2 regions of the Cupriavidus sp. SS-3 genome follow, and region 1 is predicted to be linked to the other one. Evidence: predicted binding sites of a transcription regulator. Region 1 holds the regulator's gene; the other holds the start of a gene.
The links. Region 1 encodes LexA, which represses DNA repair genes until DNA is damaged. Its sites were predicted from a motif close to ACTGTATNNNNATACAGT; they were not measured.
Positions count from the first base shown of each region.

Region 2: the regulator LexA is predicted to act here: its motif matches at 2,240-2,257, upstream of recA (recombinase RecA).

Region 1 covers NZ_JAYLVT010000004.1:266,477-270,203, forward strand. The annotation lists gene U9J39_RS09045 (asparaginase) at 96-1,088, opposite strand; gene lexA (transcriptional repressor LexA) at 1,345-1,998, shown strand; gene U9J39_RS09055 (hypothetical protein) at 2,113-2,283, shown strand; gene U9J39_RS09060 (hypothetical protein) at 2,329-2,673, opposite strand; gene U9J39_RS09065 (acyltransferase family protein) at 3,152-3,727, shown strand, end outside.
Region 2 covers NZ_JAYLVT010000005.1:23,233-26,959, reverse strand. The annotation lists gene U9J39_RS09700 (sensor histidine kinase) at 1-1,425, opposite strand, end outside; gene U9J39_RS09695 (response regulator) at 1,474-2,163, opposite strand; gene recA (recombinase RecA) at 2,399-3,463, shown strand; gene recX (recombination regulator RecX) at 3,605-3,727, shown strand, end outside.

The DNA of each region.
Region 1 (3,727 bases):
CCCGGGCGTCACGAGTCCGGTGTGGCAAGGTTGAATAGCCTTAAATTATAGCCCGCCCTGCATCAACAACGCAAGCCGCTGATTTCACGGGCAAATCAGGCGCTGGCAAAGACCGACTGCAGCCGCTCCGGGTCGCGCGCCAGCCCGGCATCCGCCGCCAGGGCCAGCGCCAGCAACACGCGCGCCTTATAGGGATTGAGGTCGGCAGCTGACACGAACACACCGTCGGCAGGACTAGGCTGCGGCGGGATCGCCACATGCCCCGCACCGGTGCGCGAGCTGCGCACCACCGCCACTCCGGCCGCCGCGGCATCGGCAAGGGCAGCTGCCAGCATCTCATGGATCGAGCCATTGCCGGTCGCGGCCACAACCAGGCCGGCGACGCCGGCCCGCACCAGCGCATCCACCACCGCCCTGCCCGGCTGCGCGTAGCTTGCCAAGATCTCCACCACCGGCCACGCCGCCGGCATCGGCCCGATGGGCGCAGCCGCCCGGGGCGCCCGGGCAAAGCGCACGTAGTCGTCCTGCACGAACCCCAGCGGCCCGCACGGCGAGACAAAGGCATCGACCGCCGACGTATGCGCCTTGGCCACGTCCCGTGCCGCGTGGATCTGCTGGTTCAGCACCGCCAGCACACCCTTGCCGCGCGCATCCGGATGGGCGGCGACGCGCACCGCATCCAGCAGGTTCAGCGGCCCGTCGGCCGACAACGACGTCGACGGACGCATCGCGGCGGTCAGGACCACTGGCACCGGACACGATTGCGTCAGGTGCAGCGCCATCGCAGTTTCTTCCAGCGTGTCGGTGCCGTGCGTGATCACGATGCCCGCAACGTCAGGCTGCGCCGACCAGTGCCCGACCCGCGCCGCCAGTGTTTGCCACAGCGCGAAGGTCATGTCCTTGCTGTCGACCTGCGCCACCTGCTCGGCCTCGATGCGGGCCACCGACTGCAGGGGCGGCACCGCAGCCAGCAATGAGGACACCGGCACGGTCGCCGCCTGGTAGCGGGCGCTGCTGGCGGCGCTGCCGGCGGCGCCGGCGATGGTGCCGCCAGTGGCCAATACGACGATGCGAGGCAATTGGGTCATGGGAGCGCGCAACGATTTAGTTCTGGATAAAGGAAAGGCGATTGTAGCGGGCGGACACGCCCTGGCGGAGCCCGCATCAGGTGCCTTGACCAGCGTCCATGCGACACGCCTCAAAATTCTGCTTGCACTGACGCCGATACTGTATAAAATCACAGCATACTGTTTAAACATACAGTGCCCGGCCCGCCGGATGCTGGATGGACGGACCAGAGCCTCCGTCATCCACACCAGCGGCCCTGCACGGAACGGCGATCCCATGGCGACCCTGACACCCCGGCAGCAGCAGATTTTCGATCTGATCCGCAACACGATCCGCCGTACCGGCTTCCCCCCTACCCGCGCCGAGATCGCAGCAGAGTTCGGTTTCTCCTCGCCCAATGCCGCCGAAGAACATTTGCGGGCGCTGGCCCGCAAAGGCGTGATCGAACTGACGCCGGGCGCGTCGCGTGGCATCCGCCTGAAGGTCTCACGCAGCGATTCGGAGCTGCCGGACCAATTCTCGTTGCCAATGGCCGGCGTATTGCAGCTGACGCTGCCGCTGGTGGGCCGCGTCGCAGCCGGCAGCCCCATCCTGGCCGCCGAACATATCGACCGCCAGTACCAGGTGGATGCCTCGGTCTTCGATGAGCGACCGGATTACCTGCTGCGCGTGCGCGGGCTAAGCATGCGCGACGCCGGCATCCTCGACGGGGACCTGCTCGCCGTGCGCCGCGCCAGCGAGGCCGCCAACGGCAAGATCGTGGTGGCGCGACTGGGCGACGACGTCACCGTCAAGCGCCTGCAGCGGCGCGGTGGCCATATCGAACTGATCGCCGAGAACCCGGACTTCACCAACATCATCGTCGAGCCCGGTGAAGAGTTCTCGCTGGAAGGCATCGCCGTCGGGCTGATCCGCTCTTCCGGCTTCTAGCCGGGCACCATCGCGGGCGCTTTGCCTGCGCGGGCCCACCCGCTTCCATTGCTTTGCAGACGCCGCCCGGCTCGCCGGGTGTTGACCCCGCTTTGCCTAAAAAGAGGTGCCACCATGCCGCAAATCCACCACGTCGCCGCCCGTCGTCCGGTCAAGCCCGTGCCGTTTCGCCAGAGCAAGGGTGTACGTGTCTACCAGGGTACGCAGCGCCGTACCATGGTGGGCAGCATGGCGGCCATCTGCCGCATGCTGGAACTTGAAACCACCGAAAAGCTGGCCGCCTGACTGATATCGCCAGACGCTTGCCGCGTCGCCGGCGCTCTGTCCCGCTCAGCTACGCGCGCACGCCTTGGCTTCGGCCTCGAGTTCCGTCGGCGTCAGCTGGGGAAACCAGGTATCGGTCTTGCGTAGTTCCAGCGCCGTGCCATCGGCCTGTGCCGTCAGAGAGATCAGGTAGGCGTATTGATATTCACCGCTTGACGCGCTCTGGCCGATACGGATCTCGGTCTGGTTTTTTGCCGGCAACTGGACCAGCGTAGCTTCATCGCCCAGATTGTTGCGCAGGCATTTCGCGACTTCCGCCATCTTGACCGGCGTAAACAACCGCATCGGCGGGCGAGCGCGGACGTCCTTCTCCGAAGTGCCAGTGGCACACCCTGCCACCATGGTTGCCATCGCTGCGCCAATCAGTGCCGTTCGAACCAACATACCACCCCCGGGGAATGCAAAACGGCGCCCTTGGGAGGCACCGTTCTGGAGAATGCTTGGGTTGGCTGGATAGGACTCGAGTCCACGACGACGGGAACTTGCCATCCCGGCGTCTATCGCCATTGACCCAAAACCAACGCTTATGGCCTCGCCTTGTTCCGCACTGGCGCTGAAATCTCACAGCATTCGTGCGGGTTTTGCGGGAGCCGGGTGCGGATTCTAACCCGCGCGCGCGCCAGGCGCCATCTCGATCTTTGCGCCATGAGTCCGCAGCGGCTGTGGCGCTGCGAGGCTCACCAGCGCTGGCACTCGCGCCTGAATGATGGGACTCGAACCCATGGCCCTTTTTCATCCCCGGCGCCCATCTCATTCCTTCGATGGATAGCGTGCTCAGCCGGATATGGGACACAGTTTGCCATACCAGGCCAACTGAGAGCCTCCCATAATGAAATTCCAATCGCTACAGATGCTCCGGGGGATTGCGGCCATGTGGGTTGTCGCCTACCACATGCAGGATCACTTCGACCCACTTGCCGCGGCATTGCCGTTCAGCGCGTCTGACCTGTTGCGCAAGGGATATATTGGCGTCGACCTGTTCTTTGTGATCAGCGGCTTCGTGATCGCGTGGACCGCCTTATATAAGCCCGGCCCTCACGATGCACCCATACAATTCCTGCTTAAGCGATTGATCAGGGTAGCGCCGCCATATTGGGTTGCCACGCTCTATTTCGCGATGCTTAGAGATCTTCGCAGCATCGAATTAGAGCCACTCCTCCGCTCGCTCTTCTTCATTCCAATTGAGCCCAATGACGCACCCTTTTACGGATACCCCACCCTCCTGATTGGATGGTCTCTCAATTACGAAATCTATTTCTATCTTTCTTTTTCAATTCTCTTGTGCTTGAGCAGAAGGCTATCCCTTCAAATCGCATACTTCACCCTCACACCGATTATTCTGCCCACCGTATTTTCCGGAGGCGTTTCGCTCGACCCCGAGCATCTCTACAAAGAAATCTCAAAC
Region 2 (3,727 bases), on a different contig from region 1:
GATCTCGCGCACGATCGCCAGGCCCAGGCCGCTGCCTTCGGTGTTGGTGCCGAGCACGCGGTAGAAGCGCTCCATCACGCGCTCGCGCTCCGACGGCGCAATGCCCGGGCCGGTGTCTTCCACGTCGAGGTAGGCGAACGGTTCGAAGGCGTCGGCGCTGACCCGCACCGTGGCGCGGCCGCCGCGCGGCGTGTAGCGGATGGCGTTGTCGAGCAGGTTGTTCAGCATCTCGGTCAGCATCAGGCGGTTGCCCTGGACCATCACCGGATGGTCGTCGGCATCGAGGCCCAGGTCGATGTCGCGCGCCCATGCCTGCGGCAGCCAGTCCTTGACCACCTCGCGCGCCAGCGCTGCCAGGTCCAGCGCGGCCATGCCGCCGGTGCCGGCCAGGTTTTCCATGCGCGCCAGCGACAGCAGCTGCGTGACCAGGTGCGCGGTGCGTTCCGAGCTGCCCGCGATCTGCGCCAGCGAGCGCCGCAGTTCTTCCGGCGACTGCTCGCGCTGGGCCAGTTCGGCCTGCATGCGCAGGCCCGCCAGCGGCGTCTTCATCTGGTGCGCGGCATCGGCGATAAAGCGCTTCTGGGTCTGCACCGACTGGTCCAGCCGCGCCAGCAGGTCGTTGAACGAGCCCACCAGCGGCGTGATCTCCTGCGGCGCGGCGCGTTCGTCGATGGGGCTGGTATCGCCCGGATTGCGCGCGCGGATGCGCTGCTGGATCGCGGTCAGCGGCGCCAGCCCGCGCGACAGCCCGAACCACACCAGCACCACCGCCAGCGGCAGGATCACGAACTGCGGCAGGATCACGCCCTTGATGATCTCGTTGGCCAGCCGCGCGCGCTTGTCCAGGGTCTCGGCCACCTGCACCAGCACCGGCTGGGTGCCGCTGACCTGCTTCAGCTCGATATAGGTGTAGGCCACGCGCACGTCGTTGCCGGCGACGCGGTCATCGCGCAGCGACACCAGCCCGGCGTGGCCCTGGTCTTCCTCGGAAGGCAGCGGCAGGTCCTGGTCGCCGGCGATGTACTCGCCGCGCTTGCCGACCACCTGGTAGTAGATGTTGTCGGTCTCGTCGGCACGCAGGATCTCGCGCGCCGACAACGGCAGCTGCAGCGTGACCCGGCCATTGACCTCGCGCACCTGCTGCGACAGCACGATGGCGCTGGCTTCCAGCGCGCGGTCGAAGGGACCGTTGGCAATCGACTTGGCCACCAGGTAGGTCACCGCGATGCTCATCGGCCAGAGCAGCAGCAGCGGCGCCAGCATCCAGTCCAGGATCTCGCCGAACAGCGAGCGCGGCGCGGGATGGGCGGTGCTTTCCTCCAGGTGCGGCAGCGCGTCGGCCAGGTCCTGGTCGGTGGCGTCCGTGGAAGGAGGAGGGGGCGCGGCGCGCGGCACGCGCCGCCAGGGCAGTCGCAGCAGGCTCATGTGGGCGAGATTGCGCTCAGGTCGGTCACGCGGCCTGCGGTGATGGAATCAGTGCGGCGCGGCCACCGCCGGCTGGAATTTTTCCAGGCAGTAGCCCAGCCCGCGCACGGTGGCGATGCGGATGCCGCCGACCTCGATCTTCTTGCGCAGGCGGTGCACATAGACCTCGATGGCGTTGTTGCTGACTTCCTCGCCCCATTCGCACAGGTGGTCCACCAGCTGTTCCTTCGACACCAGGCGGCCGCTGCGCGTGAGCAGGATCTCCAGCAGGCCGATCTCGCGCGCGGACAGCTCCAGCATCTGGTCGTTGAGGTAGGCGATGCGCCCGACCTGGTCGTAGGCCAGCGGCCCGTGGCGCATCAGCGTGGCGCCGCCGCCGGCGCCGCGCCGCACCAGCGCGCGCACGCGCGCTTCCAGCTCGGACAGGGCGAAGGGCTTGGCCATGTAGTCGTCGGCGCCGAGGTCCAGGCCCTTGACGCGCTCGTCGACGCTGTCGGCGGCCGTCAGGATCAGCACCGGCAGCATCGCGCCGCGCGCGCGCAGCCGCTTGAGCACCTCCAGCCCGGACATGCGCGGCAGGCCCAGGTCGAGGATCAGCAGGTCGAAGGTCTGGGTCGACAGGGCCGAATCCGCTTCCAGGCCATTGGCGACATGGTCGACGGCGTAGCCAGAGTGGCGTAGCGAACGGGTCAGGCCGTCGGCCAGCACGTCGTCGTCTTCGGCGATCAGAATGCGCATGGTTGTCTCCACCCTGGCCGGCATAGCCGGCACCGGTGCGCAACGGCACGGGGGCGCGAAGGGGCTTGCCAAGCATACTGTTTTTTTATACAGTACCCGCACGTTCCGCTGGGGCCGCCCGGGGAGACCCCCTGGAGTGCGGCCGCGCAGACAGCCGGGCCGGCGCCGATGCCGGCAAATGCCGGTGCCGCGCCACATGCGGCCTATTTATACACCATTTGATTCAAGGACGACCATGGACGACAAGAAGGCAGGTGCCGGCGTGAGCGCCGAGAAGCAGAAGGCGCTTGCCGCCGCGCTCTCCCAGATCGAGAAGCAGTTCGGCAAGGGCTCGATCATGCGCCTGGGCGACGGCGAGGTCGAAAAGGACATCCAGGTGGTTTCCACCGGTTCGCTCGGCCTGGACATCGCGCTTGGCGTCGGTGGCCTGCCGCGCGGCCGCGTGGTCGAGATCTACGGGCCGGAATCCTCGGGCAAGACCACGCTGACGCTGCAGGTGGTGGCCGAAATGCAGAAGCTGGGCGGCACCTGCGCCTTTATCGACGCCGAGCACGCGCTGGACGTCAACTACGCCTCCAAGCTCGGCGTCAATGTCGGCGACCTGCTGATCTCGCAGCCCGACACCGGCGAGCAGGCCCTGGAAATCACCGACGCGCTGGTGCGCTCGGGCTCGATCGACCTGATCATCATCGACTCGGTTGCCGCACTGGTGCCCAAGGCCGAAATCGAAGGCGAAATGGGCGATTCGCTGCCCGGCCTGCAGGCCCGCCTGATGAGCCAGGCGCTGCGCAAGCTGACCGGCACCATCAAGCGCACCAACTGCCTGGTGATCTTCATCAACCAGATCCGCATGAAGATCGGCGTGATGTTCGGCTCGCCCGAAACCACCACCGGCGGCAATGCGCTGAAGTTCTACGCCTCGGTGCGCCTGGACATCCGCCGCATCGGCTCGATCAAGAAGGGCGACGACGTGATCGGCAACGAGACCAAGGTCAAGGTGGTCAAGAACAAGGTATCGCCGCCGTTCCGCGAGGCCTTCTTCGACATCCTCTACGGCCAGGGCATCTCGCGCCAGGGCGAGATCATCGACCTGGGCGTGGATGCCAAGATCGTCGAGAAGTCCGGCGCCTGGTACAGCTACAACGGCGACAAGATCGGCCAGGGCAAGGACAACGCCCGCGAATACCTGCGCGAGAACCCCGACATTGCCGCCGAAATCGAAAACAAGGTGCGCGCGGCACTGGGCGTGGTGGCCATGAATCCCACCGCTGCAGCCGCCGCGGCAACGGTCGAAGACTGACCGCGCCGGCGGCCGCTGCGCCAACTGACCGCGCCGGCGGCCGCTGCGCCATCCGGAAGGCCGGGGCATCGCCGATGCCCCGGCCTTTTTGCTTGGCCCGCGGCGCCCGTTCTTTCTGTTAACCGCTGATCCCGGTCACCCATGGCAACCCGTCCCCCGCTGTCGCTGAAGGCGCGCGCCGTCGGCTATCTGTCGCGCCGCGAGCACAGCCGCGCCGAGCTCGCGCGCAAGCTGGCGCCGCATGCCGAGTCGCCCGAGCAGCTG